One region of the Mesorhizobium sp. CO1-1-11 genome, then DNA from elsewhere that is predicted to be linked to it. Evidence: predicted binding sites of a transcription regulator. Region 1 holds the regulator's gene; each other region holds the start of a gene.
What was found. Region 1 encodes PhoB, which activates phosphate uptake and scavenging genes when phosphate is short. Its sites were predicted from a motif close to TGTCATNNANCTGTCAT; they were not measured.
Positions count from the first base shown of each region.

Region 2: a site for PhoB is predicted at 1,842-1,858, ahead of LB554_RS13880 (PhoX family protein). Genes of this name have one in related genera too.
Region 3: a site for PhoB is predicted at 1,246-1,262, ahead of phnC (phosphonate ABC transporter ATP-binding protein). Genes of this name have one in related genera too.

Region 1 covers NZ_JAIUHE010000020.1:6,173-9,429, reverse strand. The annotation lists gene pstA (phosphate ABC transporter permease PstA) at 1-218, shown strand, start outside; gene pstB (phosphate ABC transporter ATP-binding protein PstB) at 215-1,018, shown strand; gene phoU (phosphate signaling complex protein PhoU) at 1,044-1,751, shown strand; gene phoB (phosphate regulon transcriptional regulator PhoB) at 1,771-2,460, shown strand; gene LB554_RS22230 (ROK family protein) at 2,463-3,257, opposite strand, start outside.
Region 2 covers NZ_JAIUHE010000010.1:145,068-148,324, reverse strand. The annotation lists gene LB554_RS13880 (PhoX family protein) at 1-1,792, opposite strand, end outside; gene LB554_RS13875 (hypothetical protein) at 2,056-2,589, shown strand; gene LB554_RS13870 (response regulator) at 2,708-3,257, opposite strand, start outside.
Region 3 covers NZ_JAIUHE010000025.1:80,001-83,257, forward strand. The annotation lists gene LB554_RS25390 (DapH/DapD/GlmU-related protein) at 1-413, shown strand, start outside; gene LB554_RS25395 (DUF1868 domain-containing protein) at 500-1,210, shown strand; gene phnC (phosphonate ABC transporter ATP-binding protein) at 1,341-2,198, shown strand; gene phnD (phosphonate ABC transporter substrate-binding protein) at 2,310-3,218, shown strand.

The sequences.
Region 1 (3,257 bases):
CGGCGCCACTTCTTTTCACGGCGCTGAACAACCAGTTCTGGTCGAGCAACCTCAACGCGCCGATGGCCAGCCTGCCGGTCACCATTTTCCAGTTCGCTCTCAGCCCCTACGAGGAATGGCAGCAACTGGCCTGGACCGGCGCACTCATAATCACATTGACGGTTCTCGCGCTCAGCATCTTTGCGCGCAGCCTGACCGGACGCAGAGAGGACAAATGAGCCAGATGTTGTCTCCAGACATGACGATTGCCGCCGAGGCAGCCGCCAAGGCGAAGATCGAGGTCAAGAACCTCAATTTCTACTACGGCCAGTCGAAGGCGCTGAAGGACATCACCTTGTCGCTGCCCGAGCGCAGCGTGACGGCCTTCATCGGACCGTCGGGTTGCGGAAAGTCGACGCTGCTGCGCGTCTTCAACCGCATCTACGAGCTCTACCCCAAGCAGACCGCCGAGGGTCAGGTGCTGCTCGACGGCCAGAACGTTCTCGACCGCTCGCAGGACCTCAACCTGTTGCGCACCAAGATCGGCATGGTGTTCCAGAAGCCGACGCCGTTCCCGATGTCGATCTATGAGAACATCGCCTTCGGCGTCCGCCTCTACGAGAAGATCGGCAAGGCCGAGATGGACGGCCGTGTCGAGCAGGCGTTGAAACGCGCCGCGCTGTGGAACGAAGTCAAGGACAAGCTCAACGCCAGCGGCCTCAGCCTGTCGGGCGGCCAGCAGCAGCGGCTTTGCATCGCCCGCACCGTGGCGGTGAAGCCGGAGGTCATCCTTCTCGACGAGCCGGCCTCGGCGCTCGACCCATTGTCGACCGCCAAGATCGAGGAATTGATCGACGAGTTGCAGGCCGACTACACGATCGTCATCGTCACCCACAACATGCAGCAGGCCGCGCGCGTCTCGAAGCAGACGGCTTTCATGTATCTTGGCGAGCTGGTCGAATTCGACAAGACCGAGAAGATCTTCACGTCGCCTCGCGAGAAGCGCACGCAGGACTATATCACCGGCCGCTTCGGCTGATCTCACGCATACGAGGACCAGGATCATGGCCGAACACACAGTCGCAGCCTTCGACGAGGATCTCGGACAGATCAGCAGGCTGATCAGCGACATGGGCGATCTCGCCGGCACGATGGTCGGCGGCGCCACCAAGGCGCTGCTGAATTCCGACAATGCGCTGGCACAGCGCGTCGTCTCCGACGACGCCATCATGGACGCACGCCAGCGCGAACTCGATGATCGCGCCATCACCCTGATCGCCAAGCGCCAACCGATGGCCGACGATCTGCGTCATGTCGTCGGCTCGATCCGCATGGCGGGCGATCTCGAACGCATCGGCGACCTTGCCAAGAACATCGCCAAGCGCGTCGGCTCCGTCGGCCTCACCGCCACGCCGCGCGACCTGTCGCATTCCATCGACTCCATGGCGCAGCTGGTGCTGATCCAGGTGCAGGGCGTGGTCGAGGAATATGCGGCCGGCGATGCCGCCGCCCTCGCCAAGCTCAGGAATGACGACGAACGCATCGACGTCAAATACACCTCGGTGTTCCGCGAACTCCTGACCTACATGATGGAGGATCCCCGCAACATCACGGCTTGCACGCATCTTTTGTTCTGCGCCAAGAATCTCGAACGCATCGGCGACCATGTGACCAACATCGCCGAGAATGCGTATTATGTGCTGACCGGCACGCAATTGCCCGCCAACCGTCCGAAGCAGGACGAGACGGCGCTGTCGATGCCTGCGGCTTGATGGCAGGGATGATCGATCGATGATCGCGCCACGCATCATGGTGGTGGAGGACGAGGAGCCGCTGGGCGTGCTCCTCCGCTACAATCTGGAATCCGAGGGTTACCAGGTCGAGGTGGTGACACGCGGCGACGAAGCCGAGATCCGCCTCCAGGAAAACGTGCCCGACCTGCTGGTGCTCGACTGGATGGTGCCGGCGGTTTCCGGCATCGAACTCTGTCGGCGCCTGCGCATGCGGCCCGAGACGGAGCGATTGCCGATCATCATGCTGACGGCGCGCGGCGAGGAGAGCGATCGCGTGCGCGGCCTCTCGACCGGCGCCGACGACTATCTGGTCAAGCCGTTCTCGACGCCAGAATTCATGGCCCGGGTCAAGGCGCTGCTGCGCCGCGCCAAACCGGAAGTGCTGTCCAGCGTGCTCAAGGTCGGCGACATCGTGCTCGACCGCGAATCGCACCGGGTCTATCGCAAGAAGAGCGAGATCCGGCTCGGACCGACCGAGTTCCGGCTACTCGAATTCATGATGCGCCATCCTGGCCGCGTGTTCTCGCGCAGCCAGTTGCTCGATAATGTCTGGGGCGAGACGATCTACATCGACGAGCGCACTGTGGATGTGCATGTCGGCCGCCTGCGCAAGGCGGTCAACAATGGCCGCATGCCCGATGTGATACGCACCATCCGTGGCGCGGGCTACGCAATCCGCGAGGATTGAGATCAGGCCACGTTCTTGCCGGATCTCACCTGCACGCCCGGCGCGAAGATCTCCTGGTCGACGAAGGTGAGCGCGCGCATGGCGCAGCCCTCGCGGATCAGCGGCAATTCGTTCGGCTCTGTATCGAAGGAAATCGATTTCGAATGCTGGCCGCCGGCGGTCTGGGCGATGGCCTCGCGCAGGGCCGGCTCGATCAGGTCGAAGGCGGCGGCGCTGACGCCGACCATCGCAACGGGCGCCGGGTCTATCAGCGCGAACAGGCTGCCAAGGCCATAGCCCAGAGCCTCGCCGGCCTTGCGATAGGCCTCGCGCTCCGGTCCGTCTCTTTCGCGCGCCGTGGCCGCCAATGCGCGCATGTCGGCGTCGCTGACGTCGACCGGTTTGGCGTCCTCACCCATCTGTCCTGCATTACGCCAGATGGCATAGTTGCCGGCATAGGCCTCGACGCAGCCGCGCCGCCCGCAGCGGCAGAGCGCGCCGCCCGGGCGATGGATCATGTGGCCGAACTCGCCGCCGGAGGAATGGGTGCCGGTGAACAGATCGCCCTTCAGCACCAGGCCCATGCCGATGCCGTGCGAGAGCAGGATGGCGATGAAGTCGTCGCGGTAGCGCTCGGGGTCGCGCCAGCGCAGCGCCACCGCCATCATGTTGCAGTCGTTCTCCATGGTGGCGGGGATGCCGAATTCGGCTTCGAGTATGTCGGCGAAGGCAATGTCCGTCTGTGGCGTGATCGGCGACCACAGCATGGCGCGCGCCTCGGTGTCGGTGATGCCCTGGATCGCCAGCGCGATGCGGGC
Region 2 (3,257 bases), on a different contig from region 1:
CGGCGCCGATCGGCACGCGGAAGAACAGTTTCGAGGTCGCCCGCGCCGATCCTTCCGTGTCCACCGCCCACAGGCCGTCGGTGCGGCCGGTTGCCTTCGGGCCCTGGCCGTCGGTGGCGACCCACAGGCGCCCGGCCGAATCGACCGCGCAATTGTCGGGCATGCCGAACCAGCCATGGGCCGTCGTCGCGGTGGAGAAGGTGGCGCCGACGGCGGCCACCGACGGGTCGCCGCATTTCAGCAGCACTTCCCACTTGCCCTTGGTGGCGGCGAAATCGCCCTCGTCCTCGACGATTTCGATGATGTGGCCGAAGGCGTTTTCGGCACGCGGGTTGGCGGCGTCGACCTGATCGGCCTTGCGCTTGGAATTGTTGGTCAGCATGACATAGACCTTGCCGTTGCTGGCATTGGGCTGGATGTCTTCGGGCCGGTCCATCTTGGTGGCGCCAAGGAGGTCGGCGGCGCGACGTGTCTCGATCAGCACGTCGGCCTGGCCGGCAAAACCGTTTTCCGCCGTCAGCGGCCCCTGGCCGAACACGATCGGCATCCATTCGACCGAGCCGTCCTCCGCGAATTTGGCGACATGCAGCGTGCCGTCGTCGAGCAGATCCTTGTTGGCCGCGCGGTCGCCGGCGTTGAACATGCCCTTGGTGACGAACTTGTAGACATAGTCGAAGCGCTCGTCGTCGCCGAGATAGAAGACCACTCGACCATCCTTGGCGACGATCGATTCGGCGCCCTCATGCTTGAAGCGGCCCATGGCGGTGCGCTTGCGCGGCACCGAGGCCGGGTCGTTGACATCGACCTCGACGATCCAGCCGAAGCGGTTGGGCTCGTTCGGCTCCTTGGCCAGGCTGAAGCGGTCATAGTGCGCGCCCCATTCATAGGCGCCTTCCGGAATGCCGAGGCGCTTGTAGTTGGCGGCCTCCTTGTGGCCCTCCGGCAGCTCGCCGGAGAAATAGCCATGGATGTTCTCCTCGGACATCACATAGGTGCCCCAGGGCGTGACCCCGCCGGCGCAATTGTTGATGGTGCCGAACACCTTGACGCCGGACGGGTCGGCATTGGTCTTGACGCGGTCATGGCCGGCAACCGGGCCCGACAGCGCCATCTCGGTGTTGGCGGTGATGCGGCGGTTGAGCTTGCCGTCGCGAATTACCCGCCATTTGCCGCCATCCTTGCGGATCTCGACGATGGTGCCGCCATGGGCGGCCATCTCGACATCGACCTGCTCTTTCGAGAGCGGCGCCACCTCGGCCGACTTCTTGCCGTCCTTCTCGACAATCTTGACGATGCCTGGGAACATCAGATGCGGGTTGGTGTATTCGTGGTTGACCACCAGCAAGCCATGTTCGGCCGAGCCATCGAGCGGGATGTAACCGACATAGTCGTTGTTGTAGCCGAACTGCCTGGCCTGGGCTTGCGCCGACTGCTTCGTCGGGTCGAATTCCGGCGAATCGGCAAACAGCGGATCGCCCCAGCGCAGCAAAACGTCGGCGTCGTAGCCCGGCGCGACGTGGTGCTTATCGTCGATACCGGCCTCCAGCTCGTCGAATTTGAACGCTGAGCCTTCCGCGGCGCGGGCATCGTCGGCGGCGATCATGGCCAGCGGGCTGACGGTGGCGGCGATCGCCGAAACGGCAAGCGAACCCTTGAGGAAGCCACGGCGCGAGAACCGCGCAGCGATGATCTCGCCCATGGTGCGGTTCTCGCTGGGATTGTTGGCCGGGCCTTCGTTTTCCTCGAGCAGGCTGGTGCGAAATCGGGCGTCGGGGGAGCGATGTTCGGTCATGGGAACCTCTGGTGGGTTTTGGCTGGAGCTTCCGGCTTACAGTCGGCTGATCACATTTTCGTGACATGGTATCTCCGCTGCCGCTCGCTCACGAGACCGATTTTTCACGCCTCGCCTGGGACTTTGGTCCAAGCTTGCGCCTGCAAAGGTCCTGGGGGACAAACGCAACGGTCGGAGGTCGCTTCCGGTCACCACGTCTTTCGGCGATGTTGTTGCACTGCAACGTTGGGGTGAGCGCGCCGGCTCAATCGACGGAGATCAGTATGCGTGGATCGATCACGGCCCGTTGTTGCCGTCTGGCTCTCAGATCGGCGGCCGTCCTGGCGCTGACCATCGCTCCCTATGGAATAGCCTTCCATGGCTTCGTGCCTGGAATCGATGCCGCGACCGCACATGCCGACAAGGGTGGCAACGGCGGTGGCGGTGGGAACGGCGGTGGCGGTGGGAACGGCGGTGGCGGTGGGAATGGCGGTGGCGGTAACAGCGGTGGCGGTGGCGGCAATAGCGGCAATGGAGGAAACAGCGGCAACGGCAATAGCGGCAACGGCAATAGCGGTAACAGCGGCGGCGGGAATAGCGGAAAGGGCAAGGGCCAGGGCAACCAGAGCACAAGCCATGTCAACGCCACGACCGGCGACACGGTCGACGTGGACGGCAGCAACATTACAGTTCAGCACCCTGACGGCTTGACGGAATCGATCGAGAACGGCCGTTTCAGCATGAAGGATAAGCTCGGCCGCACGATCGTCGATCGCCGCGCCACACCGGCCGACGCCAGCCGTCTCAAGGCTCTTTGAATTTCGGCCCTATGAATTTCGGCCTTGTGAAGCTGGTCAACAGGCAACGACCTGCTTCACACGTCACCTCCGCCGCCCCCCGGCGGAGGTGACCTCGTTTCGCGGCGTTCCGCGATGGCTACGAACGGTCGCGGTCGCGAAACTCGCGCATGATGAGGGCCGCTTCAGTACGGTTTCGCACGCTGAGTTTCGACAGCACCCCCGTCATGTGATGCTTGACGGTCTTCTCCTGCAGCTCCAGGCGCAAGGCGACTTCCTTGTTGCTCAGTCCCTCCGCCACCAGCCGCAGTATTTCGGTCTGCCGGCCGGTGAGTTGCCGCAGCCGGTCCGCCACGCCGTTGGCGGGCTGCAGGGACTGCACGTCGGAAAGCAGCCGGGCCGACAGCATCGGCGAAAGATAGCTTTCGCCGGCCGCCACGTTGCGCAGGATATCGGCAAGCGCGCGCGATCCGACGCCTTTGAGGACATAGCCGAGCACCCCGGCGTTCAGGGCCTTGGTCACATCGGCATTCGCCTCAGAAACGGTCAGCATGACGATCTTCTGGGCGGGATGGTCGGCAAGGATGCTGGCAACCGCGGCCAGGCCACCGCCCGGCATGGAAATGTCGATGAGCAAGATGTCGGGCTGCATGGTCGAGGCGATGCGCTCCGCGTCCTGCGCGGTCGCA
Region 3 (3,257 bases), on a different contig from region 1:
GGCGGCCGACGCTGCACCACTTCACCTACCGCGCCTCCGACTATTGGGACGACGCCGAGCATGAGAGCGAATTCTTCGCCGAGCGCCGCGCCAAGCGCGTCATCATCGGCCACGACACCTGGCTCGGCCACGGCTCGACCGTCCTGCCCGGCGTCACCGTCGGCGACGGCGCCGCCGTTGGCGCCGGCGCGGTCGTCTCGAAGGACGTCGCGCCCTACACGATCGTCGCCGGCGTACCGGCAAAACCGATCCGCGAGCGCTTCGACCGCCGCACCGCCGAGCGCTACCAGGCGCTTGCCTGGTGGGATTGGGATCACGCGAGGCTGCGCGCCGCGCTCGATGATTTTCGGGAGCTGACGGCCGAAGCGTTTTTGGAGAAACACGAAGAACGTGCATCGGGCAAAGAGGCATAGCCCTCGCATCATCGTCATATCGCCGGCTTGTTCATATCCTTGACACAGGACTCGGACAGGACGCGATCTCCTCCAAGGAGATCGCCATGCTCGACACTGTCAGACCCTCCCTCGCCGGATTCTTTGCCGGATCCAATCCGGCGTTGCCGGCGCATCTCGGCACGCGCTACGACTCGTCAGGCAACTTCCTCCTCGAGCCGGGCAACACCGTCGTCAGCCATCTGGTCTGCGGCTCGCCTTCGGAAGCGGTGGTGTTGGCCGTCCGCGAGAAGATGCTGGCAATGCCTGATGCCGACCGCCTCGCCTTCACGCCCGTTTCCAGCCTGCACATGACCCTTTTCCAGGGCATAATCGAATATCGCCGTCGCCTGCCCTTCTGGCCGCGGGACGTGCCGCTCGACACCAGCATCGACGCCATGACCCGCCTCTATCTGGAGCGCCTGAAGGGGTTCCAGGGCTTCGGCCCTTTCAACATCAAGGTGGCCGAGGTCCTGCCGACCGGCCTCACCGTTGCCGGCGCGACCGACGAGGATGGGCGCATCATGCGTGCATGGCGCGATGCGCTCGCGGTGCCGTTCGGCTACCGGCATCCCGATCACGACACCTACGTCTTCCACATCACCTTCGCCTATCAGATCCAGCGCTTTGATGATGATAGGGCCGCCGCGTGGCAGGCGCTGTTTGACGATTGCCTGGCACTTTTCGCGCGCCAGGCGCCGGTGATCGAGATCAAGGCTCCCGCCTTCTGCGCATTCCGCGACATGAAGCATTTCGAGGAATTGCTGGTGCTCGGCTGATCGCCCGCAAGGCGCCAGTCGCCGCGCCTGTGGAGCGTAACAAAACTGACATCATCGCGACACGGCAGGTTCATGTGGTTGCGTTAGGCGAATGCCTGACGATCAATATGGACCGGACTGGAACCAGCCCATGTCAGCAAACTCTGCCACGCTCGAAATCCGCGGCGTCAGCCGACGATTTGGCAAGAACACCGCCGTCAGCGACGTCAGCATCTCGATCCCGCAAGGGCAGATGGTCGGTGTCATCGGTCGTTCGGGTGCCGGCAAATCCACTCTTCTTCGCATGATCAACCGTCTTGTCGACCCCAGCCAGGGGTCGATTTTTTTTGACGGCGCCGAGGTTTCCAGGCTGCGCGGCTCGCCGCTGCGGCGCTGGCAGCGCGACTGCGCCATGATCTTCCAGCAGTTCAACCTGGTGCCGCGCCTCGACGTGCTGACCAACGTGCTGCTCGGCAAACTGAACCACCGTTCGACCCTGTCCAATCTTCTCGGGATGTTTTCGCGCGCCGAGTGCGCCGAGGCGGTCGCCGCGCTCGAGCGGCTCGACATCGCCCGCACCGCACTTCAGCCCGCCGGCACGCTGTCGGGCGGCCAGCAGCAGCGCGTCGCCATCGCCCGCGCCATGATGCAGCAGCCCAGGGTGATCCTCGCCGACGAGCCGATCGCCTCGCTCGACCCGCTCAACGCCAAGGTGGTGATGGATTCTCTGCAGGACATCAATCTGCGCGAAGGCATCACCGTTGTCACCAATCTGCATACGCTCGATACCGCCCGCACCTATTGCAACCGCATCATCGGCATGGCCGCCGGCAAGGTCGTCTTCGACGGGCCGCCCGAAGAGCTTGACCGCCAAGCCGTGCGTCTTGTCTACGGCGCCGACAGCAATGGCGGCGAGATATCGGAGGTCATCACCTCCACCAGTGTTGCCTTCAAGCAGAAGATCGCCGCATCCGCCGGACCGCTCGAGCCCGCATTCCCGGGATACTGAGCCCAGTAAGGGCCAATAGCGAGCAGCCTGGATCGTCCGTCCGCGTCAAGGGCACTTGTCAAGATCAAGAACGCTGCCGGCGCGGGGCCGGAACTTACAGGAGAGATATCAATGTTCAGGAAGATGGTTTTCGGTGCCGTTTCGGTGCTCGCCATGGCCACCAGCATGGCCCATGCCGCCGACATGAAGGAATTTCGCGTCGGCATTCTCGGCGGTGAAAACGAAACCGACCGGCTGCGCAACTACCAGTGCCTGGCCGATCACCTGAAGGCAGAGTTTGGCTTCGAGAAGGTTTCGCTGTTCCCCGCCGCTGACTATGACGGCGTCATCCAGGGCCTGCTCGGCGGCACGCTCGACTTCGCCGAACTCGGCGCTTCCGGCTACGCCAGCGTCTATCTCAAGGATCCGAAGGCGGTTACCCCGATCCTCACCACCAAGCAGACCGACGGCTCCACCGGCTACTATTCGATCGGGCTGGCGCTGAAGACGTCGGGGATCACCGACATCAAGTCGGCCAAGGGCAAGAAGCTCGGCTATGCCGATCCGGATTCGACCTCCGGCTATCTGATCCCGCTGACCCAGATTCCGAAGACCACCGGCGCCTCGAACGAGACCTACTTCGCGTCGACCCAGTTCAATGGCGGCCACGAAAACAACGTTCTGGCCGTGCGTGACGGTAAGGTAGATGTCGCGGTCGACGATTCCTCGGGCATCGGCGACTTCAAGAACGGCTACACCTCCGGCACCTTCCACAAGGAAGTCGCCAAGGGCGCCGTCGACCCCAACGACTTCGTCGAAGTCTGGCGCTCGGGCCTGATCCCGAATGGCCCGCTGGTCGTTCGCACCGCGATCGGCGACGACATGACCGCCAAGCTGGCCGCCTTCTTCACCGACCTGCCCAAGAAGGACAAGGCTTGCTTCGAAGGCGTCGAAGGCGGCGATTTCACCGGCTACGTTCCGGTGAAGCCGGACTTCTACAGCGTCATCGTGGAAGCCCGTAAGGCAGCCATCGGCGGCTAACGGCGAAATTGCAAAAGGGCGGTACCTCATCAAGTACCG